DNA from 3 places in the Kribbella sp. NPDC050820 genome. Region 3 is predicted to be linked to each of the others. Evidence: riboswitches for the same ligand, from Rfam matches in the RefSeq annotation. Region 3 holds a riboswitch; each other region holds the start of a gene.

Region 1 (10,118 bases), on a different contig from region 3:
GAGGGACCCAAGTTCTACAAGCGGGACGGGTACTACTGGATCTTCGCGCCCGCCGGTGGCGTCGCGACCGGATGGCAGTCGGCGTTCCGGGCGCGGTCGCCGTACGGTCCGTACGAGGATCGCGTCGTCCTCGCGCAGGGGTCGACGCCGGTGAACGGGCCGCATCAGGGGGCGTGGGTGGATTCGCCGGACGGCGAGGACTGGTTCCTGCACTTCCAGGATCGCGGACCGGTGGGACGCGTCGTCCACCTGCAGCCGATGCGGTGGGTCGACGGCTGGCCGGTGATCGGGACTGACGGCGAGCCGGTACTGCGACATGGCGAGGGCGAGGTCGTCCTCAGCGAGCCGGATCGCACTGATCTCTTCGAGGGCCCCGAGTTGTCGAAGATCTGGCACTGGCAGGCGAACCCACGGCCGGAGTGGTACGACGCCCCGAAGGCCGCCGCACTGCGGTTGGCCGTGCTCCCGGACGACGACGGCGACCTGCGGAATCTCCCGCAGGTGCTCGGGCAGCAGTTGCCCGGTCACCGGCGCCGTTTCGAGACCTCGGTCCGGCTCGACGGCGGCGGTCCGGGGGCTCGCGCGGGTCTCGTCGTACTCGGCCAGAGCTATGCGTGGCTCGGGCTCCACCGCACTCCGACCGGCGTCGACGTCGTACTGCGGCAGCGGGGCACACCGGATGAGGACGTTCTGCATCACGCTCAGTTGGAGACGCCGTACGTCGATTTGGCCGCCGACGTCGATGACAATGCGCTCGTGCGCTTCTCGTACCGGACCGGCGGTGTGTGGGTCGAAGCCGGCGTGTTCCAGGCCGTCGAAGGCCGGTGGATCGGGGCCGAGGTGGGGCTGTTCGCGGCGGCGCCGCAAGGCACGATGGACGGTGGCGGGGCTGTGTTCGGTCCCGTGCGGGTCACCGAGCGAGAGACGGCTTGATGGGCAGGACACCGAAGCACTCGATCACGATCGCCGACGTCGCGCGTGCGGCGGAGGTGTCGCGGGCGACCGTGTCCCGGGTGATGAACGGGCGCCTCACGGTCGCGCCGGACATCGCCGAACGCGTCCGCGCCGCCGCCGACCGGCTGAACTACCGGCCCAGCGACCTCGCCCGGAACCTGTCCCTCGGCCGGACGAACATGGTCGCGCTGGTGGTGCCGGACCTCGGCAACCCGCTGTTCCAGCAGATCATGCGCGGGATCACGAACGCCTCGGCCGCGGCCGGGTACCGCGTCCTGGTCGCCGAGACGGACGAGGACCCGCTGGCCGAGGCGGACATCGCGATCGAGGCCCGCCGCCGCTGCGACGCGCTCATCCTGGTGTCGCCGCGGCTGGCCGAGGAGCGCCTGCTCGAGCTGCTGCCGGACGTGAAGCCGGTCATCCTGGTCAACCGCCAAGGGCCGTCCGATGTGGCCTCGGTCGGCGTCGACTTCGGTCGCGCGGTGCGGATCGTGGTCGACCATCTCGTCGGCCTCGGGCACCGGCGGCTCGCCTACCTGGCCGGGCCGGTCGGCAGCGCGTCGAACACGGACCGCCTGCGCTCGCTCGAGATCGCCGAACGCGAGATCCCCGGACTGGAGCTCGTCCGGCTCGAGTGCGGCTCGTCGATCGAGGACGGGTACGGCGCGGTCGAGCAGGTGCTGGATTCACACGTCACCGCGGTGGTCGCGTTCAACGATCTCGTCGCATTCGGTCTGCTGGCGCGGCTCAACGAGGTCGGGGTCGCCGTACCTGCGGACCTGTCGGTGGCTGGGATGGACGACATCGGGTTGTCGCGATTCGCCGTACCGTCGCTGACGACTGTCCGGGTCCCGCAGCAGGGGATGGGGGAGTTGGCCTGGCGGCGGTTGTACGCCGAGATCGCCGGGACCGAGGTGGATCTGGACGGGGTGCCGGATCTGCGGTTGGCGTTGCGGGCGAGCACCGGGCCGGTTCCGCAGGCGACGCGGCTGCAGTCGGATGCGCCGCGCGGGCGGCTGGGGCCGGTGCGCTGGCAGCAGCAGGGGGACATTTTCGTGCTGGGGTCCGAGTCCGGGCTGCTCGCGCACTACGAGTTCGGACGGCGGATGCCGCAGGTGCACTCGCCGCGTCCGTATCTGCACCCGGTGCGGACGCTTGGCGGCCATCCACTGACTGAGGTGAGCCCGGTGGATCACCGGCACCACTACGGTGTGTCGCTGGCGGTTGCCGGCGTCAACGGGACGTCGCACTGGGGCGGTCGTACCTTCCTCCCCGGACGCGGCCCGACATTGCTCACGAATCACGGCCAGCAGCGCAGCCGCGGAGTCACCGTCGACGACGGGCCCGGCAACGCGCTGACCGACGAGATCACCTGGTACGACGAACAAGGCCGGCCCCAACTGGTGGAACGCCGACAGCTCAGCGGCTCGCTCGCCGAAGGCGGTTGGCGCCTCGACTGGCACAGCGTCCTCACCGCGCGCTACGGCCCGATCCGCATCGACAGCCCGGCGACCGCGGGACGTCCCGGCGCCGGGTACGGCGGCATCTTCTGGCGGCTGCCGTCCGCCGAGAACACCGTCGTACTGAGCGAGGCCGGCGAAGGCGCCGACGCCGCCTACGGCTCGCTCAGCCCCTGGCTCGCCTTCGTCCAGCAACGCGGCGACACCGTCACCACCCTGCTTCTCGCCCAACCCGCCGACGTCCGCCCCTGGTTCCTCCGCGCCACCGACTACGTAGGCGCAGGCCCAGCCCTAGCCTGGCAAAGCGCCCTAGCCCTACAACCCGACCAACAACTCCACCTCACCCTGTCCGCCCTCCTCCTCGACCGCTCCATCGACCTCACCGAAGCCCCGGAGTTGGCCGAGAGGCTGCAGCAGTCGACCTAGAAAGCAGGCAGACCGGTCGTCGGTGAGGAGGCTTGGGCTGAGTGCCAGCGGCGGGGGACTCGGCCGGCCAGGCGGGCGGCTCGGCCTGCGGTGACTGCGTCTCGCATTGCGGCGGCCATCAGGGCGGGTTTTTCGGCGCGGGTGACGGGGGTGGCGAGCATGACGGCGGCGCAGCCGAGCTCCATGGCCAGCGCTGCGTCACTCGCCGTACCGATGCCTGCGTCGACGATCACCGGGACGTTGGCCGCCTCGGCGATCAGCGCGATGTTGTGCGGGTTGCGGATGCCGAGCGCGGAGCCGATCGGCGCCGCCAGCGGCATCACCGCCGCGCACCCCGCCTGCTCCAGGCGGCGCGCCAGGATCGGGTCGTCGTTCGTGTACGGCAGCACCGTGAAACCGTCCGCGACCAGCGCGTCGACCGCATCCAGCAACTCGATCGGGTCCGGCATCAGCAGGTGGTCGTCGGCGACCACCTCCACCTTGATCAGGTCGGTCTGCAACGCCTCCCGGGCGAGCCTCGCGGTCAGCACGGCCTCTGCCGCCGTGTGACAGCCGGCGGTGTTCGGCAGTACGTCGATCCCGTGCTGCTTGAGTACGTCGAGGATCGAGCCCTCGTGGCCGGTGCCGAGCCGGCGCATCGCGACCGTGGTGAGTTGGGTGCCTGAGGCAAGCAATGCCTCTTCCATCACCTCGAGGTTCGCGGCGCCGCCGGTCCCCATGATCAGCCGGGAGGTGTAGATCCGGCCGCCGAGCTCCAGCGGATCGTCCATGTGCTCAACCATGTCCTCAACCACCCTGGACCGCACTGACGATCTCGACCCGGTCGCCGTCCGTGAGCGTCGTACCGGCCCACTCGTCGCGCGTCAGCACGGTCTGGTTCACCGCGACCGCGATCCCGGTCTCGCGGTCGGAGTACTCCCGGACCAGTTCGGCAACGGATCGATCCGGCGGGACTGTCGTCGCCTCACCGTTCACCCACACGTCGTACGCCATCGCGTCCTCCCTACGCCGGCATTACCCGATACAGGTTCAGCGGTCGGCGACACCGTGGTCAGTCGCCCTCTCAGCCCACTCTGGCGTGAGCTCCCGCGGCTCCCTCGACGATAACCACCGCACCCGACCGAAACAACCCAGGTCCAAACCCCGGTCCGATGTCACAGCCGCGCAGGGTGACCTCTCTGTGCAGCCGACGCGGATGCTGACGGCCGGGTACGCCGGTTCTCACGCTGGTCAGCGAGCAGGAGTTGGCGGGTCGGGGGCGGTCTTGCTCGGCGGCGGTCCTGGGTGGGCGGGAGGCTGTTAGGCGGCGTTGAAGGTGGTGAGTTTGGAGGGGTTGAGGGCCCAGAGGACCTGTTCGATGCCGGCCGTCGAGGCGGTGATGGTCAGTACGGCGAAGGTGGTGCCGTTGCGGCGCAGGATGGCGGCGGCCTGGCCGTTGACGGTGCCGAGCTCGACGTCGGCGCCTTGCCAGAACGTCGACGCGTACGCCTTGTGGACCTTCGCCACTCGGTCCGCGCCGACCAGCGGGTAGCGGGTGGCCCGCGCGGCGCCGCCGCTGTCGGAGTAGCTGACGACGTCAGCGGCGAGCAGGCGTTCGAGCTCTTCGAGGTCGCCGGACTGCGCGGCCGTGACGAAGGCAGTCAGCAGTTCGCGCTGTTCCGAACCGGTCACCGGGTTGTGGCGTTCGGCGACGATGCGCTTGCGGGCCCGGCTGACCAGTTGGCGCGAGGCCGCCTCGGTGGACCCGATGATCTCGGCGATCTGGCTGTACGGGTAGTCGAACGCCTCCCGCAGGATGTATGCCGCCCGCTCGGTCGGCGTCAGCCGTTCCAGGATGAGCAGCACGGCGAACTCCAGCGCCTCGCTCCGTTCGGCGCCGAGGTACGGGTCAGCGCTGGTGTCGACCGGCTCCGGCAACCACGGGCCGATGTACGTCTCCCGCCGTACCCGTGCCGACTGGGTCGCGTTGATCGCCAGCCGGGTGATCGCGGTCGCCAGGTACGCCGCCGGGTTCGTCACCTTACTGCGGTCGGTGGTCTGCCAGCGCAACCACACGTCCTGGACGAGGTCCTCGGCCTCGGCGGCGCTGCCGAGCATCCGGTACGCGATGCCGAACAGCCGGCCCCGGACCTCGGCGAACACCGCCGCGGCCTGCTCCAAGTCGGCCGAGGTCATTCGTGGAACTTGATCTCGCGATGGGTGCCGTCGCACAACGGCTTGTTGGACGAGTGACCGCACCGGCACAACGTCGCCCGGTTGCGGGTCTCCTGCAGCCGCCCGTCCGCCCGGTGCACCGGCAGGTCGCCGGTGACCCACAACGCGCTGGCCTGGCCGTCCTCCTCCTCGAGCACCGAGATCGCCCGCGGCAGGTCGGGCTCGATCGACTGACCGCCGCGCTCGAGCGCGTAGCTGTAGGACCCCGAGGGGCAGTGGTCGATTCGTCCCATGACATCGGAGCGTACGTCGCTGTCCTCGGTGTCGGCGAGCATCTTGGCAATCGGACGCGTCCGGCCGATGCAGAAGGCGGCGTGGATGCACAGCTCGCCGACCCGCTGCGCGGAGATGCCGACGCCGTCGTGGACGTGCTGGAGCTCGCCGTACGGCGCCATCGGCTCGGCCTCGGTGCCGTCGAAGCCGACCACCGCGTGGGTCCCGTCGCAGAACGGCTTGGAGCCGGACCGGCCACACCGGCAGAGCGCGTATGTGTCCTCGGTCTCGATGGCCGCCGACGTCTGCCAGGTGAGCGAGTCGTTGTTCTCCGACACGATCTTGAGCTTGCGCCGCAGCGGCACCCGGCCGTAGACGACGTACGGACCATTCGGCAGTACGGCGACCCGCTGCGACTCGCCGACCGACCACTGACGCGCTGCCGGAGTGACGTAGTCGAACGTCGGACCGGCGACGAAGCCCTCGTCGTCGGGCATCTGCATCAGCGCCTCGGCCTGGGCCTTCAGCGCATACATGGTGCCGGTGGCAACGGACAGCATCCGCGGACTGCCGTTGAACGTCTGCTCGAGCAGGTGCAGCACCGCGCAGTACGTGTGGTTGAACTCCTCCTGGGCGACCCGGATCGGGTGTCCTTCCGGGTGGTCGGTCAGCCGTGGATTCGGCCGCATCGGGCGTACGCCGTCCACGTCGAAGCCGATCGGCTCACCGGTGGGACCGGACTCCGGGGTATCACCACGCTGGTACCGCCGGCCGAGCTTGAGCTCCTGGAAGCGGTAGTAGTGCGCCACCTCGTCACGGTCGGGATGGAACATGTCCGCGTCCCCGTCCCAGACCTCGCCACGCGCCGTACCCTCGCCCTGCTCGACGATCTCCTCCAGCGCCTCGAGCGCGGACTTCAGGCTGTCGACCACGATCAACCGGCCGCCGCTGTGCCGGAAGTGGGCGTCGCCGACCTGCCGGGCCGGATCGCCGCAGAAGACCGCGTCCTCACCGAGCTCGTCGCACAGCTCGATCAACGCGCGCTCGATCGCGTCGTAGAACTGGCCGATCGTCTCGTAGTTGTCGCCCTCTGCCGGGCCGCCGGGCGGCGCCGGCCGCTCGATCCGGAGGAACATCTCCAGCGCCTCCGGCCCGAACGGCGCCAGCGACAGTTGCAGCGAGCGGTCGCCGTGCGGCATCCGCCGTGGATGCGGTGGCAGCATCTCGGGCTTGTCCAGGTGCGGCCGGCCGCCGACCGCATTCAGGATGTTGGCCGCGAGCGCGAGGTGCAGCATCTCCTCGGAGAAGACACTACCCACGACCTGGATGGCCTCCGGGTTCCGCTGCGGGTCCAGCGAGTACAGCGCGCACAGGTACGGCGGCAGCGTCGCGTGCTCGAGCTCGACCGCCCACTGCAGGTGCTCCCGAAGGCTTTCCAAGGTCCACGTCATGCTTTTCTCCCGTGAATCAGTTGCATCGACAGGTGTCCGCCGTCGAAGAGATCGGCGAGCCGCCGCCCCTGTCGAGCGGCGAGCGCGTAAGCGGTGTGTGAGCTGTGCCGGGCCTCGACCATGGCGGCGACCTCGGCTGCCCTGAGCGACCATGACCGGGGTACGTCGGCCGGCCGCTCGATCTGCTCCAGGACGTCGAACCCCGCTTCCGCCAGCAGGGTGTCCAGCTCGCGCTGGCCGGGGAAGTGGTTGCCGTCCGGGAGCCGTCGCAGTTGTTTGCCCTGGGCAATTACGACGAGGAGGCCGACGGACCCACCCGGGACCAGCACGCGGTGGATCTCACTGAGGAGAGTCGCTTTGTCCTCGACCGTGCACAGCACTCCGAGACACCACGCGACGTCGACCGACGCCGTACGCACGGGAATCCGACGACCGTCCGCGAGTACGACGGGCAAGCCGAACAGCGTGGACGCGGCCCGGCACGCGGCAGGCATCGGCTCGAGCAGGATCGGGCTGACACCGAATCGCTCGGCCGCCCAGGCGGCAGGTCCGCCGACGCCCGCTCCGACGTCGAGCAGGCGCATGCCGGCGGACAACTCGCAGGCCTCGGCCAGCCAGGCCAGCGCCGTCGGGCTGGCGCTGCCTCGGCATGCGGCCGGGATGGCGTACCGGTCCCCCAACTGTCGTACGGCGTCCGCCGTCCACCCGGCCACGTCGTCGAACTCGGCAACCATCGCCGCAGCGGTCATCCGAACCTCTCCAAGAGCACCCCAGTTGCTGTCCGTCGCGAGCTAAGACAGGCCAGCCCGGCGGCCTGTGACAGCCGTGACATCGGGCTCCGGTCACAAACGCGCAAGCTGCCATGTCTGAGCTGGCGACACCGATTCCCTAAGGAGTTCCCCATGAACGACCAACGTCCAGCCGTCGTGCTCGTGCACGGCGCCTTCGCCGACGCCAGCAGCTGGAACGGCGTGGTCGAACGACTGCTCGAGCGCGGTCTCGAGGTCGTCGCGGTCGCCAACCCGCTGCGCAGCCTGACCACCGACGCGGCCTACGTCCGCGACGTGATCGCCGGCATCGGCCGGCCGGTGCTGCTTGTCGGCCACTCGTACGGCGGCATGGTCATCACCGAGGCGGCAGCGCAGAACGACAACGTCATCGGCCTGGTGTACGTCGACGCGTTCGCCCCCGACCACGGCGAGAACGCGTTCCAGCTCTCGGTGAAGTTCCCCGGCAGCACGCTCGGCGACGCGCTCAACGCCTACCCGGTCGCGGGCGGCAACGAGTTCGCCATCCGGCAGGACGTGTTCCAGCAGCAGTTCTGCGCGGACGTCCCGGACGCGCAGGCCGCGGTGATGGCCGCGACCCAGCGCCCGGTCACCGAGGCCGCCCTGACCGAGGGCCTGCCCGCCGAGACGCCCGCCTGGAAGTCGCTCCCGTCCTGGTTCGTCTTCAGCGACGGCGACCGCAACATCCCCGTCGAACTGCACCGCTACCTGGCCGAGCGCGCCGCCGCCAAGGGCCACAAGGAGATCGCCGGCGCCTCGCACGCCCTCAGCGTCTCCCAGCCCGCCGCTGTCACCGAGACCATCCTCGAAGCCCTCGGCGCCTGATCCCACCAAACCCCTGCCGGCAGCACCCTGGGCAGGCGCCCCGGCAGGGGTTTGGTGACCCTTGATCACCCGGCTGGGCGGGTAGGCCGCCGTGGAGGGCTCGGAGTACGGCGCCACCGTCGGCAACGAAGGACCCAGCCGACGTTCGGCTCTCGCGTGATCTACAAGCGCTACCGCCGCACCCGCGATGAATTGGACTGACAGCGCCGTACGAGTCATCAGTGCCCTCGCCGCACCGGGCATTCCCCGTGCTGACTGCGCCTACCCGTGCCGGATGATTCGTGGGGTTCGACGGTAGGGTTTTGCGGTGACCAGTAATGGTACGAATAGTGCCAGCTCCTCGAGCGGAGACCAGCGAGGAACTGGGGGTTCGGATTGAGCCGTCAGGCGCGGACCAGGCTAGGGTAGGGGACCGCGGCGGACTCGCAGTGGCCGGGCGTCGCGGGCCAGCTCTGCGCACCGGGCTCGGATCGCCTGCGACGTTGAGGTCGATGACCCGGACTCGGACACGAGACTCGCCTCGGCGCAGGCCGCACCATCGCATTCGCGCGGGAGTGTTGCGCGGCTCAATCCTCCTGGTGTAGTGGGGTTTCGCTGTGTCTGTTGCGCTGCTGTGTAAGGAAGTCGCGAAGCAGGTGTGAGTGGCGCCGGGGTGGGGTAGCGTCACCGGCGTGCTCGACGGCTCGGGGATTGTTGAAAGTGTATGGATCCGGGATGAGGAGACGTATGGGGAACGAGAACGACATCGACCTTGGCGAGCGGCCGGACGCCGGGGTGAGTGACTACGACCTGATCGGTGGCGGGCCGGCGGTGTCGGGAGTTGTCCACCGCTTCTACGAGATCGTGCTGGCCGACCCGCAGCTCGGCGGCTACTTCGACGGTGTGGACCTGGCCCGTCTGCGGCGGCATCAAGTGTTGTTGGTGTCTCAGGTGCTGGGTGGCCCGGCGGAGTACGACGGCCGAGAGTTGGCCGACGCGCACCGCGATCTGAAGGTGTCTCGAGATGACTTTCACCGGGTGGTCGCTCACTTGGTGATGGCGATGCAGGAGGCGGGCGTCCCGGCGGAGGTGATTGAGCGGGTCGGGGTCGCGCTGGCGGGGACAGAGCGTGATGTCGTCACGCAGTCGACCACGTCCGGCGAATCGGGCACCTCGAGTCGGGTCGAAGCGGGTGAGCAGCACACTTCGGCTGGGGCCGACTGACGATGGATACCGCGGCGTTGAAGGACAGCTGGGCTTTGGTGGCCAAGTCCGGCGATGAGGTGCCGTTGCACTTCTACTCGCATCTGTTCCTGTCGCATCCGGAGCTGCGGACGCTGTTCCCGACCTCGATGTCGGCGCAGCGCGACAAGCTCGTGGGCGCACTCGGCCGGATCGTCAGCAACGTGGATCAAGTCGACGAGGTACTGCCGTTCATCGAGCAGCTCGGGCGGGATCACCGGCGGTTCTCGGTGATCGCCGAGCACTACTCCGCGGTGGGCGCGTCGCTGCTGGCCACGCTGCAGCATTTCCTCGGGCCGGCCTGGACGGTTCAGCTGGCCGAGGACTGGGCCGGGGCCTACGGGCTGATCGCGAAGGTGATGGTGCAGGCAGCCGAGGAGGCCGCCGACCGGACCCCAGCGTGGTGGGAGGCCGAGGTGGTCTCGGTGGAGCGGCGCACCCTCGATGTGAGCGTCGTGCAACTGCTGCCGAGACAGCCGCTGGTGTATCGCCCGGGCCAGTCGGTGGCCATGGAGATCCCGCAGCGGCCGCGGCTGTGGCGGTACTTCAGTCCGGCCAACGCGCCA
Region 2 (10,118 bases), on a different contig from region 3:
GTCTTCTCCGCCGAACGCGGCACCGTAGCCTTCACCGTCCCCCACTTCGGCAAATTCCTCCGAACCCGCACAGCCTGAAGACATCCCCACGCGCGCTACGCACGGGCTCCTACGTCGCCCCCGCTACGCCCGCTCCCGCCCACCCCCCGGCTACCGCCGGTGCACCCTCGCCAGGCTCCCGCCGGCCCTCTACGTGCTACCGCCGCCTCTCTCGGGCTACCGCCCGGACTCTGCGCGCTGCCGCGCGCCCACCTGCGCGCTGCCGCGCGCCGACCTGCGCGCTGCCGCCCGCACTTGCCGCTCCTCCGTCGCACGCGCTCGACGACGGGGCCGGGGCCGACCCGGGGACCGAACCGCGTCCCGTGAGCTCGCCCGGCAACTCTGCCTGGCTTCGCGATCGCCTTGCAGGCTCGGACACCTCACCACCGCGGCACGGCGCTGCCTCCCCTAACCCGAGTCCTTCCGGTGCCGACCTACACCTCGCCCCGGTCCGACCCCATGAGCAACGTCTCGCGTCGGTGGTGCCCGCTAGCCTGAAACTGAGTGATCTCCGGATCGACGAAAGGCAAGGTGTTGTTCGTACGGCGGGCCTACATCCCCGACCATCTCCAGCCCGACCCCGCCCGGCGGGGCCGGTGGCCCTTCACCGTGCCGTGCGTCACGCAGCTCGCCGACGAAGCACTGGACTTCCGGCGGCCGGTGACCTTCCTGATGGGCGACAACGGGTCGGGCAAGTCGACCCTGGTCGAGGCGATCGCCGAAGGGTTCAAGCTCGACCCCCACGGCGGCCGAGCCAGCCGGAAGATGGCCCGCCCCGAGCCGATCACCACCGAACTCGGCAAGGTCCTGCGTCTCGACACGACCGCTGCCGGCTCGAAAATGCTCGGCGGCCCGCGGCTGAAGAAGAAGGGCTTCTTCCTGCGCGCAGAGACCGCGTTCTCGATGACCGAGAACCTCGGTGGCGTGGCCGGGTACTGGGACGAAGACACCAGCACGATGAGCCACGGCGAGGGGTTCGTCACGATGATCCAGGCGATGATGAACGCGCCCGGGTTCTACGTGATGGACGAGCCAGGGGCAGCCCTCTCCTTCTCGTCCTGCCTGCACCTGGTCTCGGTCCTGCACCAGCTCGGCCGCAGCGGCGCCCAGATCGTGTGCGCGACCCACTCCCCCATCCTGGCCGCGACCCCAGGCGCCGACGTCGTCGAGGTCGGCCCTTGGGGATTCCGCCGGGTCGCCTGGGAAGACCTCGACCTGGTCGACCACTGGGCGCGATTCCTCAAGTCGCCGCAGGCCTACCTGCGCCACGTCATCGAACCTGACGACGCCGCCGAGGACTCCAGTGCACACCGATGAGCCGGCGGCCGAAGAGACCGCGGCAGCGGACGCCCGGTTCACCGAGTGGATGCGGGTGAACCTCGAGCAGGCCGCGAAGCACTTCGGCGTCGACGTCGCCGGCGAGCCAGCCTTCGGATGGCGGCTGCGCACCATCGGCGCCCGGTGCACCGGACCAGCTGGCTACTACTGGCTGCGGGTCGTCTCGGAGTTTCCGGAGTGGGCCGGCGGCGACACCTGGACGGGCAACGTCGACGCCAACGGCTTGGTCGACGTACCGCGCTCGCGGGTGCTCGACGTCGTGGAGTGGGCAGACGGCGACTGGCGGCGCCAGCGGGCCGAGCTCCTCGTCCTGCTGCCCGGACACCCGGTCTCGGCCACCGACGACCTGGAACAGGACCCCGAACTGCCCGACACCTGGTGGAACGACCTCAGCGCCGCGCTCGCGGCGCTGCAACACACCGAGACCCCCCGAATGGGCATCGACCCGGACCGGACCAGGGAACGCACCACGCGCGTGTACGGCGCACCGGTCGACATCGAGCACTGGACGACCGTGCACGGCGACCTGCACTGGGCCAACATCTTCGCCCCAACCGCCCTTCGGCTTGCAGGGCCCCTGGCCCGTCGGCCAGCAATGCGGTCGGCACGCCGGACCACACGACGGCCCACACTGCGGGTCACACATGTTCGGCACACACGGCTGCGTCGACGCGGCACGCCGAGCGAACTCCTCGGCCAAGTCCGACCGGATATCACGCAACGCCGAACCGCTGACGACCTCTCCCAGCGAGCTGGTCTTCACGTTCCCGACCGGCAGCCAACGGCTGAACACACATGGCCACACCTCCCCGGTCGGGGAGATCGCCAGGACCTTCGACGCACACTGCCCACACAACTGGTCCATGCCCGTGCCCGCGCCTCGCGTGCCACGGCCAACCTCCCGGAGTCGGTCCATCCCGACCTCGGTCACCCCCAGCGCGGTCAGCTCGGCGACCGCCTGCTCGCTGCGCTGATCGTCGGACAGATCAATCACACCGACTCGCACCGGCACCTCCCGCCGTACCGCCTCGGCGATGTTCGCCCGGGTCCGCGCATGCGACCCGGCTGTGCCGGTCACCGCCGCGTGCTGGCGCGGCTCGTCCGAGTAGTACGAACACGCCAGCCGCACCCCGGGTAGCGAGAACAACTCCCACAACGCCGGCGTCACATGCACCAAGTTCGAGAACACCCTCCACCTTGAGCCCAGCAGCGAGAGCGTGGGCCAGCAGCTGAGGCAACGCAGGATGCAGGGTTGGCTCACCGCCGATGAACTGCACCATCCCCACCCCCAGCTCAGCAGTCTCATCGATCACGCGGATCCAGTCCGCCGGCTCCATCACTCCGTGCGACCCGGCTGGCCCAGACTCGGCGTAGCAGTGCACACACTGCAGCCGGCACTTCTCCGTGATCTCCAACCACACAAACGAAACACCTGACATACGGAACCATCCCTTCGTCAGCACCTCACCACTCCTAGTGTCTCGGCGATCACCGACAGTTCGCATCGCCTGCGAGTGCGTCGAAGCCGGCGGCTGTGTTGATCGCGCCCGAGGCGATGCAGCGGTACCAGGCGCTCGAGGATCCTGCCGACCCCGCGGAGATCGAGGCGGAGGTCGACCGGCCGCGAAGCGGGTGCGTCGTCGCGCGCGATCGACGACCGACGCCGGCGCGGACCGGGGACCAACTGTCCGAGCGGGTCGGTGGGTTGTCGGTGGGCGCTGGTAGATCTGGGGCGCGCCGTCCAGCGAGTCGGAGGAGGCTGTGATGGGGAAGCGACCGCGTGTGGTGGTCAGTGTGGATGCCAGTGTCGACGGGAAGGTCGCGCTCGCCCGGGACGCGCTGTTGATGCACCAGCCGAGTGCGGATCTGTGGGCCGCGATGACCCCGCGCGCCGCCGATCCGGTGCGGCTCGACATTCTCGAGGTGCTCCGACAGAAGTACGGCTGCAACGCGATCCTGGAGGGGAGCGGCAGCCTGGTCACCGAGGACGAGACTCCGGAAGAACTGCCCACCTTCGACGGTGACACCGTCGGCCTCTACCAGCATTTCCTCCCACCGGACATCACCGGACAACCGTCCCCGCCGCAGATGTGGTTCACCGTCGTCGACGGCCGCGGACGCGTGCGCTGGACCGAGAAGCACGAGGACTGGGACGTGCTGGTCCTGGTGGCGCGGTCGACTCCAGCCGACTACCTCGGCTATCTCCGCCGCGAACGCATCTGCTACCTCGTCGTCGGCGAGGAGCGCGTGGACCTGGCGCAAGGGATCGCCGCGATGGGCACCGAGCTCGGCGTCAGTTGCGTGCTGTCGAACGCAGGCGGCGGACTGAACGGTGCACTGTTGCGGGCAGGTCTGATCGACGAACTCCACCTGACGCTGGCGCCCGCTCTCGTCGGCGGACTCGGCACCCCGTCGGTGATGGACGGGCCGCCGCTTGCCGTCGGCGAGTCTCCGACCCGGTTGCAGCTGCTCTCGGTGCACACCGACACTGGCGGCTCCGTTCGCCTGCACTACGCCGTAGCCGAAAACTAGGCCGGGTCCCCCGTCTCCTTCCGGCTCTGCCTTTGGTTCGTTTGTGGGGGGTGGGGTGGAACTGGGGTTTCGGGAGGTGGTGCGGGGTGGGTAGGGTGAATCGTCATGACGAGGGCGCGGAGCGGGCGGCGTGGGGATGCGCCTGTTCAGAAGCGCCGGGGTGGGCGGCATAGTCGGAAGAAGTCGTACAAGGCGCAGTGGTTCTCGGTGAGTGCCTTGGCGGTGCTGGGGACTGTGGTGGTGGCGCATCCGGACGCTACTAACCAGCGGAGTCTGGCGGCTGAGGTGGTGGCGGGGGTGGCTGCTTCGGCCACTGAGATGCCGGTGAGTGTGGTGACGCCTACGCCGGTGGCGACGCCGACGCAGAAGTTCACGACGCCGCAGCGGCCGGCGCCGACGTTGACGCGGCCGCCGAAGGGGGCGAAGCCGAACTACTCGGTGTCCAGCGGGAAGCTGGCCGTCGTGCCGGGCTTCGACAAGGCGAGCGGGGTCCGCGACAAGCTGACGTACCGGGTCGAGATCGAGCAAGGGCTGTCGGTCAACGGTGCCGCGGTCGCGCAGATCATCCACAAGACGCTGACGGACGCGCGGGGGTGGCAGGCGATCCACCCAGTGAACTTCGAGCGGACCGACAAGGTGGACGCCGACCTGCGGATCATCCTGGCGACGCCGACGCTGACCGACAAGCTGTGCCTGCCGCTCGACACCGGCGGTGAGGTGTCCTGCCGGGTCGAGGACCGGGTCGTGCTGAACGCGAAGCGCTGGATGTACGCGATCCCGGCGTACTCCGGGAACGTCGCGCTCTACCGCAACTACCTGGTCAACCACGAGGTCGGGCACGCGCTCGGCCACGGGCACTCCACCTGCAGCAAGGCGAAGACGCCGGCGCCGGTGATGATGCAGCAGACCAAGGGCCTGGCCGGCTGCCTGCCCAACGCCTGGCCGACGATCAAGGCCACCTGAGGCCGTACGACCTGAGCGAAACCCTCGTTCGTGAGAGGCTGGGCCCGAGGGGAGGCAGCAGCGATGTCGTCACAGGATTTCCCGACGTACGGCCGCGGTGAGCAACCGGAGCAGCCGGCCGAGGAGCACCACTACGCCCCGCCGACGCCGTACGGCGGCAGCAGCTACGGCGCCCCGCCTCCCGGCCAGCAGCAGCCGGGCCACTACGCGCAGCCGCAGCCTTATGGCACCCCACCCGGCCAGTACGGCGCCCCACCTCAGGCACCGCCGCCGCAAGCCCCGCCCGGCGGGTACACGCAGCCGCCGAACTACCGCCCCGGCAGCCCCTACGGCCCCGCCGCGCATCCACAGCAGCGCGAGCTGCCGCAGTACGGCCGCGAGCTTCCGGTCGCACCCCGTGATCCGCGCGCGGCCCGCGTCCTACTGCTCGCCACGATCATCGCCGCCGTCTACGGCCTGCTCGTCCTGTCGGTCCAGCGGGTCGCCCTGCGCGAGATCTCCCAGGCGCCAGGCTCACCGCTGAACCACCCGCTCCGGACCGACGTCATCGACACGATCGGCCAGTTGCTGCTGCTCCTGGTCGGCGCGGCCGCGATCGTGATGTGGACGCGCGACGTGCTCGCCCGCCGCAAGGTCGGCCGCGACATCGAGCCCCCCGAGCTGGGCGGCCTGCTCCTGGTCGGGGTCTCGCTGGTGCCGATCCTGATCTGGGCGGGGATGGTGCTGTCGACCGGCATGGGCGCGATCGACGACTCGCTCGACCGGCTGCCCACGGCCTACGGCTGGGGCGGGATCGGCCTGCTGATCCTTGCCGCCGGCTTCCTTCTCGGTTACCGCGAGCTGAAGCCGGACGTGTCCAACCCGGTCGTCCAGGCCGCGTCGGCCCGCCCGCCCTGGGAGTGAGCATCCCGGTCGTCCTGGTCCCGGGTCTCGGCCTCGGGCCCAAGTCGTACGCACCCACCGTCGAGCACCTCACCACGCCGTACCGGATCGTCACCCTGCCCGGGTACGGCGAACCCGCCGGCCGCGGCGACGACCTCCGGCCACAGGCCCTGGGGACGGCGGTCGCCGACAAGATCCGGGAGCGGTCGGTGCTCGTCGGGCACTCGGCCAGCTGCCAGGTCGTGGTCGAGACCGCGGTCGCCTTCCCCGAGCTCGTGCACGCCCTGGTCCTGATCGCGCCGACCGGGGACGTGCGCGCAGCGAGCTGGCCGGACCTGGTCGCCCGCTGGCTGGGCTCGGCCGTCCCGGAATCACCGCGCCTGATCCCGGCGCTGTTTCCGCAGTACGCGCGTACGACGTTCGCCACGATCGCCCGCGCGGTCGAGGCGGCCCGTCGCCACGACCTGGCCGGGATCATCACCCGGGTGCGGGCCCCGATCGTGATCGTGCGCTGCCGCCACGACCACCTGTCCCCGGCCGAGTGGACGGACCGGCTGGCCGAGCTCACGCACTGTGAGTGCCGCACCCTGTCGACCGGCTCGCACATGCCGGTGCTGACCAACGGCCCGGAGCTGGCCGCTCTCATCCAGCGGGCAGCGGCTGCACCCAACCCAGCCTGAAGCGCTATCGTTGACGCGGTAGCAAAACCGATGCGGGAGCTCGCACGACGCGCGGGCTGAGAGGGCGACGCCGGTCGCCGACCGCCTGAACCTGACCGGGTAATGCCGGCGTAGGGAGCGGGTCACCATGACCAGTACTGCTGTTCGTCCTGCCAAGCAGACCGAGGCGCCGCTCGTCCTCACCACGGACGCGCCGCGCACGCTCGGCTTCTTCGACCAGTTCACCCTGTGGGGGAACCTGGGCATCTCTCTGTTCGGTCCGGTGACCGGTGCGCTGGTCGCGGCGTACACGGGCTCGCTGGCCCAGGGCCTGCTCGCGGTCGTGGTCGGCTGCGGCATCGGTGCGCTGGTGCTCGGCGGCGCGGCCGTGTTCGGTTCGCAGACCGGTGCGCCGGCGATGGCCTGCCTGCGCGGCCTGTTCGGCCGACGCGGTTCGATCGCGCCGACCGTGCTGAACATCGCGCAGAACGTCGGCTGGGCGACGATGGAGATCATCGTCATCTCGCAGGCCGCGGTGGCGGTGACGAGTGAACGCTGGCGCTGGTTGTTCGTCGTACTGGCCGGAGTGATCGCGACGGTGATGGCGGTCCGGCCGCTCGGCAGCGTGAAGGTGCTGCGAAAGTTCATGGTCTGGCTGGTGCTGATCTCGTCGGTCTACCTGTTCGTGCAGGTGCTCAGCAAGCCGGTGCAGGACCTCCCGCAGGACGGCGTCTTCGGCTTCTGGCCGGCTGTCGACCTGGCTGCCGCCGGCGTGGTGTCGTTTGCGCCGCTGGCCGCCGACTACACGCGGCACTCGCGCACGAACAAGGCTGCCTTTGCCGGATCGTCGCTCGGCTACGGCATCGCGGCGATCGTGTACTACTCCCTCGGTGTGTTCGCCGTCGCGACGCTCGGGACCAACAGCACCGACGTGATCACCGCGCTCGTCACGCTGCCGGCCGGTGCGATCGCGCTGTTCGTGCTGCTGGTGGACGAGGTCGACGAGGCGTACGCGAACGTCTACTCGACCACGATGGCCACGCACAACTTGATCGGCCACGTCGACCGGCGCTGGATCTCGATCGCGATCGGCGTGCTCGCGACCGGCCTCGCCCTGATGGTTGACCTGGGCAACTACACGCAGTTCCTCTACCTGATCGGCTCGGTCTTCGTCCCGCTGTTCGCGGTCGCGATCGCGGACTTCTTCGTGGTCAGCAAGATGAACTGGGACGTCTCCGGTACGGCGCGCTTCCGCTGGCAGCCCGCGCTCGCCTGGCTGATCGGCTTCGTCGCCTACCAGCTGGTGAACCCGGGCACGGTGAAGGGCTGGTCGCCGTTCTGGACCGACGTCCAGCAGTGGGTGTTCAACGACCAGCCGGTGCCGACCTGGCTCGGCGCGACGTACACCTCGATCATCGTGTCGATGCTGGCCGCAGTGCTGCTCGGCCGGATCGGTCGCCGACCGCTGGACAACTGACCCGGCGTAACCGGGATACTTGCGCAATGCTGAACTCCGCACTGCGCAGCCGGGCCGAGTACGCGGAACTGGGGGCCGACGGACTGGCCGCGCGTACCACGCCCGAGCGGGACGCGGCGACCGTGAAGGCCGTCGAGGAAGTGCTCCAGGGCCGTGAGTCGGTGCTCGACCTGTGCTGCGGGTACGGCCGGATCGCACTGCCGCTGCGCCGGGCCGGGAAGGTGGTGCGAGCGCTGGACATCTCGCCGAACCTGGTCGAGGCCGGCCGGGCGAAGGCGGCCGAGGAAGAGCTCCAGATCGACTGGGCGATCGGCTCGATGACCGACCTGCCGTACAAGTGGGACGCGTTCGACGCGGTGATCTGCCTGTGGACCGCGTTCCACGAGCTGTTCGCCGAGGACGAGCAGGTGTCCACGATCTGCGAGATCTCCCGGGTGCTGAAACCGGGCGGGATGGCCATCATCGAGGGCCCGGTCTGGGGCCCGGCGACGGCGGCCGAGATCGCCAACGGGATGCGCCAGGGACCGGAGCACCGGATCGTCACCACCGAGCACTTCGGCACCAGCAGCGTGCACTTCATCCACGACGAGGCCAGCTACGGGCGCTTGTGCGCGGCCGCCGGAATCGAGGACTACAAGGTGTACAAGCGGGACTGGGGCGGCCGCCGCCGGTTGATCCTGGAGATCCACCAGCCCGGTAATGACTGACACGTCAGGAATTTGATCCACCACGCCCGGATCTCTTCCAGACAAGGGAAAACAAGAAGCAGATCCCCACTCCACACTGGGGATCTGCTCCTTTGTTCTTCGAGTGTAAATGCTTTCTGGCCGGCGCGTGAAAAGTCAGTTTTTTGCTTCGAGATTCAGCAAGAATCGTTTCGCGTCCAGCCCGCCGGCGTACCCGGTGAGGGCTCCGTTCGCGCCGATCACCCGGTGGCACGGCAGTACGACGCAGACCGGGTTCGCACCCAGCGCCGTACCGACCGCGCGGGCCGCCTTCGGCCGGTCGATGTCGCCGGCAACCGCGCCGTACGTCGTCGTCCGCCCGTAGCTCGTGTGCGACGGGAGGTCGGTCAGCACGAGCCGCTGGAACGGCGTCGCCAGCGCGAGGTCCACGTCCAGGTCGAACGCGTGCCGCCGACCGGACAGGTACTCGTCCAGTTGCCGCCGTACGTCGTCCAGCGCCCGGGGCTGCCGTAGTACGCGCGGGGACACGGCCTTCGCGAGGCGGTTGGTCATGGTTTCCTCGTCGCCGAACGAACTGGCCACGACGCGACCTTCGGCGACTGCGAGCAGCATGGTGCCGATCGGGGTGTCGTGCAGGGTGTAGGCGACGTCCGCGGTCGGGAAGACCGGTGGTTTGAGGTCCGGTGCGGTGAGCCGGGCCAGCCGGCTCTCGAGATCAGTCATCGTTCACTCCGAGTTTGGTGCGCAAGGTCGCGAGCGCGTCGCTGACGAGTCGCCGCGACGCGGCGGGCGTGGTGTCCAGGGCAGCGGCCACGCCGTGGTGGTCCAGGTCGCCGACGTACTTGAGCGTGACGGCGAAGCGTTGGCGTTCGGGTAGCTGGTTGACGGCGTGCCAGAGGTCGGGGTCCGGCCAGTCCGCGTCGTCCGGGCCGGCCACTGCGATCGGCGGGGCTTCGTCGAGCGGGCTCTGTGGTCTTCGGGCCCGGTGTACGTCGGTCGCGCAGCGGGCCGTGATGGTCAGCAGCCAGCTGCGCAGGTTCTTCGCCGAGGTGAGCCCGGGGTAGGCGGCGAAAGCCTTTTCCCAGGCGCGCTGGGCCACGTCGTCGCCGTCGACCGGCCCGGCCAGCGCACGCGCCAGCCGTGCCACGTCCTGCCAGTGCGCGTCGACGAGCGCCTGGAACGGCGGCAGCGAGACCTTCTCCGGAGCCATCACGCCAGTAGAACGCATCTGCCCCAGGGGGTGTGAGTCCGGATCCCGAGATTGTGCAGTTACTCAGTAGACTTTAGTGCCAAGATTGCTGACATGACGACGACCTTGCTCACCCGCCGTCGCGTCATCGATCTTCTGCGGACGGCGAGCGCCACCTGTCGGTGACCGACTACACGCTCTAGTCACCCCGTTGTCCCCGGCGGTCATCCGCCGTACGAGGCCTGTCTGAAGCCGCCTCCACACCCCGTCCGGCTGTTGCCGGTCGTCCCTGCCCCGTTCCGAGGGAGAGACATGTCTGTACCTGCCTTGAACCGTCCTGCCCTGGCCGTAGT
Region 3 (10,118 bases):
ACGCCGCAATCAACCGGTCCTTCGAGCCGAACCGGTCGTACAGCGTCTTCTTCGTCACGTCGGCCGCCAACGCGATCGTGTCGACGCCGACCGCCCGGATGCCCTGCTCGTAGAACAAGGTCGACGCCGCGACCAGGATCCGCTCGCCGGCCGGCGTCAGCCGGGTGGCCTCCGGCACGCGGCGGTCCACGAGCAGTCTCACCTGCTGATCGAGCATACTGACAGTATACCGACCGGTGTGGTTACTCTCCCGATCATGACCACTGTGACGCTCCCGGTACGGCGGACGCGCTACCTCCCGTTGATCGCGGGCGCAGGCTTCGTCGTGCTCTGGAGCTGCGGCTTCATCGGCGCGCGCTGGGGCACCGAGTACACGAACGCCTTCGACCTGCTCGCCTGGCGGTTCCTGGTCGCAGGCGCGGTCGGAGCGGCAATCCTGGCCGTACGGCGACCGACGATCAGTCGTGCGGACCTGGCCACCCAGGTGTGGATGGCCTTCCTCACGCAGTGTGTGTACCTCGGCCTGATCTTCACCGGCATCGACCACGGCATCTCGGCCGGAGTGACCGCGCTCATCGGCTCACTGCAGCCGCTGCTGATCGCCACAGTCGCCGGACCGCTGCTCGGGGAGCCGGTCAGCCGGCGTCAGTGGATCGGTCTCGTCATCGGTGTCGTCGGAGTCGGTCTGGTCGTGGCAGACGACTTGCACGGCTCGCCGTTGCTGTTCCTGCTGCCGTTCGGTGGCCTGCTCGGCCTTGTCATCGGCACCTGCCTCGATCGCCGTCGCAAGCCCAGCACGAGCTCACTCGACGCGCTCTGCCTGCAGAGCGTCGTCGCCGGTGTGTTCTTCATCGCACTGGCTGCGTCGACCGACCAGCTGACGGTCCCGCACGAACCAGGGTTCTACGGTGCCGTGGTCTGGCTGGTGCTGCTGGCAACAGGTGGTGGCTGGGGGCTCTACCTGGTCAACCTCAGGCTGTCCGGTGCGACCCGCATCAGCAGCCTGCTCTACCTGGTGCCGCCGACCACGATGGTGTTCGCCTTCCTGATGTTTGGCGAGACCATCGGACCACTTGCCGTGATCGGCATGCTGGTGTGCGCGCTCGCCGTACTCCTGATCAGGTGGAACGCTACGCTGCGGGGATGGCGGAACCCCGGTGGCTGAACGAGAAAGAGCAGCACGCGTGGCGCGCGTTCATCGCGGCGCAGCGTGTGGTGAACACCCGGATCGAGCAGCAGCTGCAACGCGACGCAGGGATACCGCACACCTACTACGAGATCCTGGTCCGGCTGTCCGAGGCGCCTGACGGCCGGCTGCGGATGAGCGAGCTCGCCGTGGCCACGCAGGGATCGCGCAGCCGCCTCTCGCACGCGGTCAACCGGCTCGAGCAGGCCGGTTGGGTACGGCGGGAGGGCATCGAGTCGGACCGCCGTGGCCAGGTCGCGATCATGACCGACCTCGGACGGCAGAAGCTGGTCGAGACCGCGCCCGGTCATGTCGAGGAGGTCCGCAAGGCGATCTTCGACGCGCTGGACGACGATCAGGTCGAGCACCTCTACGACATCTGCGCGACGTTGGCCAGGCACTCGGGTGACACGGTCGACCGCGCCGCCTGGGAGCGCCGCTGACATGCAGCGCACTGCAGTAGCCGTCCTGCTGACGGCGCTCCTGCTGACCGGCTGCAGCGACACCGACGAACCCACCGCCGGCCCCAGCACAGTGCCGTCATCGTCAGTGCCGATCACCCGCGAGCCAACCCCGACCCCCACCCCAACGCCGACACCAACCCCTACGCCAACGCCGACGCCGACTCCGGTCAGCTGTGTAGACCAGAAGCTGCAGGCGCTCACGCTGAGGGAGCAGGCGGCCCAGCTGATCATGACCGGCATCAGCGCGAACGGCATGACGTCGTCCCAGCGGCCCATCGTGCAGAAGCAGAAGCCCGGCGGCATCCTGCTGCTCGGCAGCGGCGGCAGCCTCTCCCACACGCGTACGGCAATGGCCACCGTCAACTCAGCCGCCACGGTCAAGGGCATCCGCCCACTGATCGCCGCCGACCAGGAAGGCGGTCAGATCCAGCGGCTGAAGGGCTCCGGCTTCGACCGCATCCCCTCAGCGACTGTGCAAGGCGGCTGGTCCAGCTCCAAGCTCACCGCTGAGGCCGAGGGGTGGGGGAACCAGCTCAAGCAGGCAGGGGTCAACGTAGACCTCGCGCCGGTGGCCGACGTCGTACCAAGCTCGCAGAAGGACAGTAACGCTCCGATCGGCGAGCTGGACCGTGAGTACGGCAACACGCCGGAGGAGGTCGGGCCGCCGGTGCAGGCATTCGTCCGCGGCATGCAGCAGGCCGGCGTGATGACGTCGGTCAAGCACTTCCCGGGACTCGGGCGCGTGCGCGGCAACACCGACTTCTCGTCCGGAGTGGTCGACAATGTCACCGTCCGCGGTGACGCGAACCTGCAGCCGTTCGCCGACGGGCTCGAGGCCGGCGCCGACATGGTGATGATCGCCACAGCCACCTACACCAAGATCGACCCGAGGAACCGCGCGGTGTTCTCGCCGACGGTCATCCGGGGAATGGTGCGCGGTGACCTGAAGTGGGCCGGTGTGGTGATCACCGACGACGTCGGGGCGGCTGCCGAGGTGGCGTCGGTGCCGGCGGGTCAACGGGCGACCCGATTCGTCGCGGCCGGCGGGGACATCGTCATCAACGCCACGGCCGGGCTGACCGCCACGATGGTGAACGCTCTGGTCTCCAAGGCCGAGCAGGACAAGGCCTTCGCCGCGCAGCTGACGAGTAGCGTGAGGCGTGTGCTGACACTCAAGGAGAGCCACGGCCTGGTGAGCTGCGGATGACAGAGGAGCAGGAACCGGACTACCGCTTCACGCTGGCGAACGAACGCACGTACCTGGCGTACTTGCGGACGTCGCTGGCCTGCTACGCGGGCGGGCTGTCCGCAGTGCAGTTCCTCGACCTCGGCCCGGATCGCTGGCCGGCCCGCATCATCGGTGTGGTTCTGGTCACTGCAGGCATCGTCACCACGGCCGGCGCCTTCCGCCGCTGGCAGCAGAACCTGACCGCCATGCGCAACGGCGGCCGGCTCCCGGTGACCAGGCTCCCAGTGGTGCTGGGGGCAACGATCATCGTGGTCGGCCTGATCGGCCTGGTCTTCAGCCTGTGGCGGGAATGAACCGCGATCCCGGGCTGCAGCCGGAGCGGACCCTGCTCGCCTGGCGGCGGACTGCGCTCGGCCTGATTGCGAACGGGATCCTCTTGCTTGCCTCCGGCCACGGTACGTCGGACGTCCGCACCGGCCTCGGCGTCGTCGTACTGGTCCTGTCGCTGGCCTGCTGGGCCGCGGTGAGCGCCGTCTACCGCCGTACGAAGGGCGCGCCGGTGCATGCCCTCGGCCACCAACGGGTGCTCCGGGCGGCAGCCGGTCTGGTGCTCGTGGTGGGGCTTTTCGACCTCTACGCCGTGCTCACGCGCTGAGACCGATCGGTTACTCGCCGGTGGTGTCCAGGCAGCCGAGTTCACCGCGACGCGGTACGTTGGCCAGGCGGATGCCGCGTCAACGGTCCGTTCCCCCTAGCATGTTCACGGTTTGTCCCTCGTTCACCCGGAGCTTGAAGTGCCGTTACGTCTGCGTCCGAACGACCCGACGTTCTACGACCTTTTCACCGAGTCCGCCAACCACCTCGTGGACGGATCACGGATCCTGGCCGAGTTGCTCGGCAGTACGGCGGGAACCGGGCTCTCGTCGAGCCACCAGATCGCCGCCCAGATGAAGGACGCCGAGCACGCGGCGGACGAGACCACGCACTCGATCATCCGGCGGGTGAACTCGACGTTCGTCACGCCGTTCGACCGCGAGGACATCTACCGGCTGGCCTCCGACCTCGACGACGTCATGGACTACATGGAGGAGGCGGTGGACGCCGTCCACCTGTTCGCCCTGGAGAAGCTGCCGGAGGAGATCGCCGAGCAGATCGAGGTGCTGCAGCGGGCCGCCCAGCTGACCGCCGAGACGATGCCGCGGCTGCGCACCATGAAGGACCTGGCCGAGTACTGGATCGAGATCAACCGGCTGGAGAACACCGGTGACGCCGTGCACCGGCGGCTGATCGCCAAGCTGTTCAGCGGCGAGTACGAGGCCCTGACGGTGATGAAGGTGAAGACCGTGGTCGACCTGCTGGAGGCCGCGATCGACGCCTTCGAGCACGTCGCGAACACGGTCGAGCAGATCGCCGTCAAGGAGAGCTGAGCGTGGAGCTCGCGCTCGTCGTCGCGGTGGTCGTCATCGCGCTCGTGTTCGACTACACCAACGGCTTCCACGACGCGGCGAACGCGATCGCAACCTCGGTCTCGACCCGCGCGCTGACCCCGCGGGTGGCGCTGGCGATGGCCGCGGTGATGAACTTCGTAGGGGCTCTGCTCGGCACCGAGGTCGCCGAGACGGTCGGCAAGGGCATCATCAGTGTGCCGTCCGGTGAGCACGGGCTGGTGGTTGTGCTCAGCGCCTTGGTCGGCGCGATCACCTGGAACCTGATCACGTGGTACTTCGGCCTGCCCAGCTCCTCGTCGCACGCTCTGATCGGCGGCCTGGTCGGCGCCGGGCTCGCCTCGGCCAGCACGGTGCTGTGGTCCGGCATCCTGGACAAGGTCGTCATCCCGATGGTGCTGTCGCCGACAGTCGGCTTCCTCGGCGCGTTCGTCCTGATGCTCACGATCCTCTGGGTGTTCCGGCGGGCCCACCCGGGCAAGGTGACCCGGGGCTTCCGGCTGTCCCAGTCGCTGTCCGCCGCCGCGATGGCGCTCGGCCATGGTCTGCAGGACGCGCAGAAGACGATGGGCGTGATCTTCCTGGCCCTGCTCACCACCGGGTACGTCCAGGAGGGCGACGGGATCCCGCTGTGGGTCAAACTGGCCGCCGCGACCGCTATCTCGCTCGGGACGTACTCCGGCGGCTGGCGGATCATGCGGACGCTGGGCCGCCGGATCATCCACCTGGACCCGGCCCGCGGTTTCGCCTCCGAGGCGGTCGCCGCGACCGTCCTGTACGTGATGGCGATCGGCCTGCATGCGCCGGTCTCCACCACGCACACGATCACCTCCGCGGTGATGGGCGCCGGCGCCACCAAGCGCCTGTCCGCAGTCCGCTGGGGCGTCGCGCGCGGCATCGTCACCGCCTGGGTCCTGACCATCCCCGCCGCCGGTGCGGTCGCCGCGCTCTGCTACGGCTTGGCCCACTTCATCCTGGAGTGACCCCGGTCAGCGGTTCCAGCGGCGTACGGCCTTGGCCACGTCTTTGGGGCGGATGGCGCCGAGGTTGAGCTCCCAGGTGGCGGCCAGGCGGTCGCCGAGCTCGGCCAGGTCGAGGTAGGCCTGCGGCCGCACCGCCACCACCCAGGTGGCCGCGGCTGCATGGCCCTGCTGGAAGAGCAGGTGGTCCGCGGTCGCCTCGAGCTTGCTCCGGTTCTCGCCGTCCAGCCCGCTCGCGGCCCAGTCCTGCACGATCGCGCCGTCGTCGGCGGTCATCCGGGCCAGGTAGGTCAGCGGGCCACGCCAGAAGCCGCGGCTGCCGATGGTGTCCAGGCTCTCCAGCGGGAACCAGCCGTTCTGGCAGCGCCGCCCGTTGATCGCGGACTCCACCTCGCGGGCCTGCCCCGAGGTCAGGCCCCGGACCGCCCAGTCGAGGAAGAACGCGCCGACATCGGGGATCTCCTCCGCGACGTGCGGAGCCACGGTCAGTATCCCCGGCTCGAAGAGATGCAGCTCTTCGGGTGACTTCACCAACGCTTCCCCCGCCCACCTGAGTACGACGGCCACGCGCGCCACCACGCGGCCGAGACACAGGGACCCCCCAGGTACCTGCTACTTCCAACAAGTGCTCTTAGTACCCCCACGCCGTACCGGGGTCAAGGTCCTGTCCGGTAGCCGACTACTTCTTCCGGGCCGCCCGGCGGGCCAGCTCCTCCCGGTCCAGCCGCTCGGCCTCCTCGGGCGTCGGCGCGCTCCCGCCGTACGAGGCCGGCAGCCACCAGGCGCCGGCGGGCCGCTCGGGGTAGGCCCGGATGGTGCGGTCGAGCATGCCGGCCATGGTCGAGCGCAGGTGCGCGGTCGCCTCGGCCGGGTCGTCGTCCGCGGTGACCGTGATCGGCTCGCCGACGGTGATCGCGATCGTCCGGTGCCGGGAGAAGTCGCGCGGATGGTCCTTGGTCAGTATCCGCTGCGTCCCCCACAGGATCATCGGCAGCACCGGTACGGCGGCCTCGGCGGCCATCCGGACCGTGCCGGACTTGAACTCCTTCAGCTCGAACGACCGGCTGATCGTCGCCTCCGGGAACACGCCGACCACCTCGCCGGCGTTCAGGTACTCGATCGCCTGCCGGTACGACGCCGTACCGGCCGCGCGGTCCACCGGGATGTGGTGCATCCCGCGCATCAGCGATCCGGAGACCCGGCTGCGGAACAGCACCTCCTTGGCCATGAACCGCACCAGCCGCTTGCTCGGCAGCGCGCCGAACCCGCCGAGCACGAAGTCGACGTACGAGATGTGGTTCATCGCGATCACCGCGCCGCCGGTCCGCGGCACGTTCTCCGTCCCGGTCAGCTGGAACTTCAGGTCCAGCACCTTGAACGCCGTCTTCGCGAAGCCGATCACCGGCGGGTACACGAGGTCGCGCATTCCCGAACGCTACCGGCTCCGGTCAACCGGCGGACGTGACGCGCCCCACGGAATCCCGTATGCAGTTGTTCGTTAGGGTGGACCGCGACAACTTTAGATCGCGGGAGCTCGCACCGAAGTGGGCTGAGAGGGCGGCTGGGTGAGACCCGGCGCCGCCGACCGCCGAACCTGTCCGGGTAATTCCGGCGTAGGGAGCAGCAACGTGACAACCATCGGCAATAACGTCCGACCCACTGTCACCACCGGCCCGATCTCGGGCTCGGAGAAGATCTACCGCGGCGAGCTGAACGTTCCGGCCCGCCGCGTCCACCTCACCAACGGCGAGCACTTCGACCTGTACGACACGTCCGGTCCGTACACCGACTCGTCCGCGCGGATCGACGTACAGGCCGGTCTGCCCGCGCTCCGGCGGGACTGGATCGCCGGCCGCGAGCCGTTGACGCAGCTCGGGCACGCCCGGGCCGGAACCATCACCGAGGAGATGAAGTACATCGCCGTCCGGGAGGGCGTCGACCCGGAGTTCGTCCGGAACGAGGTGGCGCGCGGCCGGGCGGTGATCCCGGCGAACCGGCGGCACCCGGAGTCCGAGCCGATGATCATCGGCAAGAAGTTCCTGGTGAAGGTGAACGCGAACATCGGCAACTCGGCCGTGACCAGCTCGATCGAGGAAGAGGTCGAGAAGCTGGTCTGGGCGACCCGGTGGGGCGCGGACACCGTGATGGACCTGTCCACCGGCAAGAACATCCACGAGACGCGCGAGTGGATCCTGCGCAACTCGCCGGTGCCGATCGGGACGGTCCCGCTCTACCAGGCGCTGGAGAAGGTGAAGGGTGACCCCGCCGCGCTGTCGTGGGAGGTCTACCGCGACACAGTGATCGAGCAGTGCGAGCAGGGTGTCGACTACATGACCGTGCACGCCGGCGTCCTGCTGCGGTACGTCCCGCTGACCGCGCAGCGGATCACCGGGATCGTGTCGCGCGGCGGCTCGATCATGGCCGCGTGGTGCCTGGCGCACCACCAGGAGTCCTTCCTGTACACGCATTTCGCCGAGCTCTGCGAGATTCTCCGTGCGTACGACGTGACGTTCTCACTCGGCGACGGGCTCCGGCCGGGGTCGATCGCGGACGCCAACGACGCGGCCCAGTTCGCCGAGCTGCGGACTCTCGGCGAGCTGACCAAGATCGCCTGGGAGCACGACGTCCAGGTGATGATCGAAGGTCCCGGACACGTGCCGATGCACAAGATCGCTGAGAACGTCCGGCTCGAGGAGGAGCTGTGCGGCGAGGCGCCGTTCTACACTTTGGGGCCGTTGGCAACTGATGTGGCGCCGGCCTACGACCACATCACCTCGGCGATCGGCGCGGCCCAGATCGGCTGGCTCGGTACGGCGATGCTCTGCTACGTTACGCCGAAGGAGCACCTCGGCCTGCCGGACCGCGACGACGTGAAGACCGGCGTGATCACCTACAAGATCGCCGCGCACGCAGCCGATCTGGCCAAGGGGCACCCGGGCGCGCAGGACTGGGACGACACGTTGTCCAAGGCAAGGTTCGAGTTCCGCTGGGAGGACCAGTTCAACCTCTCGCTGGACCCGGACACCGCCCGGTCGTACCACGACCAGACGCTGCCCGCCGAGCCGGCCAAGACCGCGCACTTCTGCTCGATGTGCGGGCCGAAGTTCTGCTCGATGCGGATCACCGCGGACATCCGCGCGTACGCCGAGGAGAAGGGCCTGACCTCGACCGAGGCGATCGAGGCCGGCTTCGCCGAGATGTCGGAGACGTTCAAGTCGCACGACAAGAAGCTGTACCTGCCGCTGGCGGACTGAGTACCGGACCGCCAGGCCATCACAATCGCCGGCCATTCGGCCGGCGCCCGCTGGAGTCGTCTCAGAGGGTCCGGTTGTGATGGCCTGGCGGTTCGTATCGTGCTGACTCCGCGTGAAGTCGCGGGGCGAGTCGAGATGCCGAGCAGGCCGGATCCAGCGGAGAATTGGGGAGATCGGCGGGCCTGCGGGGCGGTCACTGGGAGTGATTGGGTGAACCGATTCAGGTTTTTTCCTTCACTCTACGTGAATAAGACTGTAGCCTTAATGCGTTGGGAAGGAGGTGTGGCGGTGGTCTTCGTTCTCACGGTAGATCAGCGGGGCAGCCGAAGCATGACCGATCTCGTACCCGAGCTACTGAACACGCTGAACCGGCGGCCGCGGCGGACCGGTTTGCTCCGGAAGTTCGAGCGGACGGCCGGCGACGAGGTGCAAGGGGTGCTCTCGGAGGCGCGCCCGACCATCGACGTGGTCGTCGAGCTGCTGCGTTCCGACACCTGGTACGTCGGTCTCGGCGTCGGCGACGTCGCCCAGCCCTTGCCCCGCAGCACGCGGGCAGGCAGCGGCGAGGCGTTCGTGAACGCGCGGGAGGCGGTGAACCGGGCGAAGTCGAGCCCGCACCATGTCAACGTGGTCGGCTCCGACTCCCGCGTCGCGGAGCAGGTGGAGACAGTGCTGTGGCTGATGGCGTCGGTGCTGCGGCGGCGTAGCGAACGCGGCTGGGCAGTGGCCGACCTGCTGGCCGAGGGACTCACCAGGCGGGAGATCGGCGTGAAGCTGGGGATCAGCCAGTCGGCGGTGACGCAACGGGCCCAGGCGGCCGGCTTCGCCGAGGAGCAACGCGGACGGAAGCTGGCAGCCGAGCTGCTGGGACCAGGGGCCGCTGCGTGACGGCACTCATCCTGTCGTTGACCGCAGCCGCCCTGGTCCTCGCCGTACTGGCGTGGGTGCCCAAGGCCGGCTCTACGGTGCAGATCGTGCTCAGCGGGGTGATGCTGGCCTGTCTGATCGCCGTCGGCCTCCTGCTGCTCGCAGGCGACGGCGTGGACGGTTGGCGCGAGCGCTGGTGGAACGTGCTGCTCCTGCTGGCCGGCGGGCTCGCAGTCACCGGTGGCGGGCCGCTGACGACCTCTGTGCTGGCTCTGGTCGACCGGGGCAACACGAGAGCCCAGTCGACGCAGAAGGCCGGTGAGGTACTGCGTGGCGGCGCGCTGATCGGTTCACTCGAGCGCGGCGCCATCTACGCAGCCCTGGTGGCAGGCTGGCCGGAGGGACTCGCGATCGTGCTGGCCATCAAGGGGCTGGCCCGCTACCCCGAGCTCCGCAGCCCCGATCAGCCCGCCTCGGTCACACCGCAGGCAGTGGCCGAGCGCTTCATCATCGGCACCTTCACCAGCGTCCTGTGGTCGGTCACCTGCGCCGCCTTCCTGCTGTCGCGCTAGTCCGACCTGATCACGTAGGTGGACATCACCTTGTCGTGCCAGGTCTGCTTCTGGTCGTCCCACAGCGGCCAGAGCAGATTCAGGAAGCAGGCGTTGTTGAAGAGCCCGCTCAGGAACTCGCGCAGGAACGCCTTGCCGGCGCCGACCGGCTGGAACGACTG

The links. A riboswitch is a leader RNA that binds a small molecule or an ion and turns the genes downstream of it on or off. The one in region 3 is predicted to bind thiamine pyrophosphate.
Region 1: another riboswitch for thiamine pyrophosphate. It lies ahead of thiS (sulfur carrier protein ThiS); the one in region 3 lies ahead of thiC (phosphomethylpyrimidine synthase ThiC).
Region 2: another riboswitch for thiamine pyrophosphate. It lies ahead of AB0H36_RS16120 (cytosine permease); the one in region 3 lies ahead of thiC (phosphomethylpyrimidine synthase ThiC).

What each region holds. Positions count from the first base shown of each region.
Region 1 covers NZ_JBFAHB010000006.1:88,876-98,993, forward strand. Annotated here, with positions in the region: gene AB0H36_RS08105 (family 43 glycosylhydrolase) at 1-933, shown strand, start outside; gene AB0H36_RS08110 (DUF6807 family protein) at 933-2,840, shown strand; gene AB0H36_RS08115 (thiazole synthase) at 2,837-3,610, opposite strand; gene thiS (sulfur carrier protein ThiS) at 3,627-3,833, opposite strand; TPP riboswitch at 3,824-3,940, opposite strand; gene AB0H36_RS08125 (RNA polymerase sigma-70 factor) at 4,140-5,015, opposite strand; gene AB0H36_RS08130 (ferritin-like domain-containing protein) at 5,012-6,718, opposite strand; gene AB0H36_RS08135 (methyltransferase domain-containing protein) at 6,715-7,467, opposite strand; gene AB0H36_RS08140 (alpha/beta hydrolase) at 7,621-8,331, shown strand; gene AB0H36_RS08145 (group 1 truncated hemoglobin) at 9,046-9,534, shown strand; gene AB0H36_RS08150 (globin domain-containing protein) at 9,552-10,118, shown strand, end outside.
Region 2 covers NZ_JBFAHB010000015.1:58,506-68,623, reverse strand. Annotated here, with positions in the region: gene AB0H36_RS16160 (ATP-binding protein) at 1-78, shown strand, start outside; gene AB0H36_RS16155 (AAA family ATPase) at 544-1,356, shown strand; gene AB0H36_RS16150 (SPASM domain-containing protein) at 1,310-2,242, opposite strand; gene AB0H36_RS16145 (radical SAM protein) at 2,364-2,816, opposite strand; gene AB0H36_RS16140 (dihydrofolate reductase family protein) at 3,142-3,909, shown strand; gene AB0H36_RS16135 (DUF3152 domain-containing protein) at 4,015-4,872, shown strand; gene AB0H36_RS16130 (hypothetical protein) at 4,936-5,775, shown strand; gene AB0H36_RS16125 (alpha/beta hydrolase) at 5,772-6,434, shown strand; TPP riboswitch at 6,457-6,568, shown strand; gene AB0H36_RS16120 (cytosine permease) at 6,562-7,890, shown strand; gene AB0H36_RS16115 (methyltransferase domain-containing protein) at 7,917-8,597, shown strand; gene AB0H36_RS16110 (methylated-DNA--[protein]-cysteine S-methyltransferase) at 8,733-9,299, opposite strand; gene AB0H36_RS16105 (sigma-70 family RNA polymerase sigma factor) at 9,292-9,786, opposite strand; gene AB0H36_RS16100 (flavin reductase family protein) at 10,078-10,118, shown strand, end outside.
Region 3 covers NZ_JBFAHB010000003.1:40,562-50,679, forward strand. Annotated here, with positions in the region: gene AB0H36_RS04135 (helix-turn-helix domain-containing protein) at 1-217, opposite strand, end outside; gene AB0H36_RS04140 (DMT family transporter) at 257-1,165, shown strand; gene AB0H36_RS04145 (MarR family transcriptional regulator) at 1,144-1,629, shown strand; gene AB0H36_RS04150 (glycoside hydrolase family 3 N-terminal domain-containing protein) at 1,631-2,857, shown strand; gene AB0H36_RS04155 (DUF202 domain-containing protein) at 2,854-3,192, shown strand; gene AB0H36_RS04160 (DUF202 domain-containing protein) at 3,189-3,494, shown strand; gene AB0H36_RS04165 (DUF47 family protein) at 3,634-4,266, shown strand; gene AB0H36_RS04170 (inorganic phosphate transporter) at 4,269-5,267, shown strand; gene AB0H36_RS04175 (hypothetical protein) at 5,274-5,795, opposite strand; gene AB0H36_RS04180 (lysophospholipid acyltransferase family protein) at 5,944-6,690, opposite strand; TPP riboswitch at 6,781-6,902, shown strand; gene thiC (phosphomethylpyrimidine synthase ThiC) at 6,893-8,518, shown strand; gene AB0H36_RS04190 (transposase) at 8,849-9,406, shown strand; gene AB0H36_RS04195 (hypothetical protein) at 9,403-9,957, shown strand; gene AB0H36_RS04200 (RDD family protein) at 9,954-10,118, opposite strand, start outside.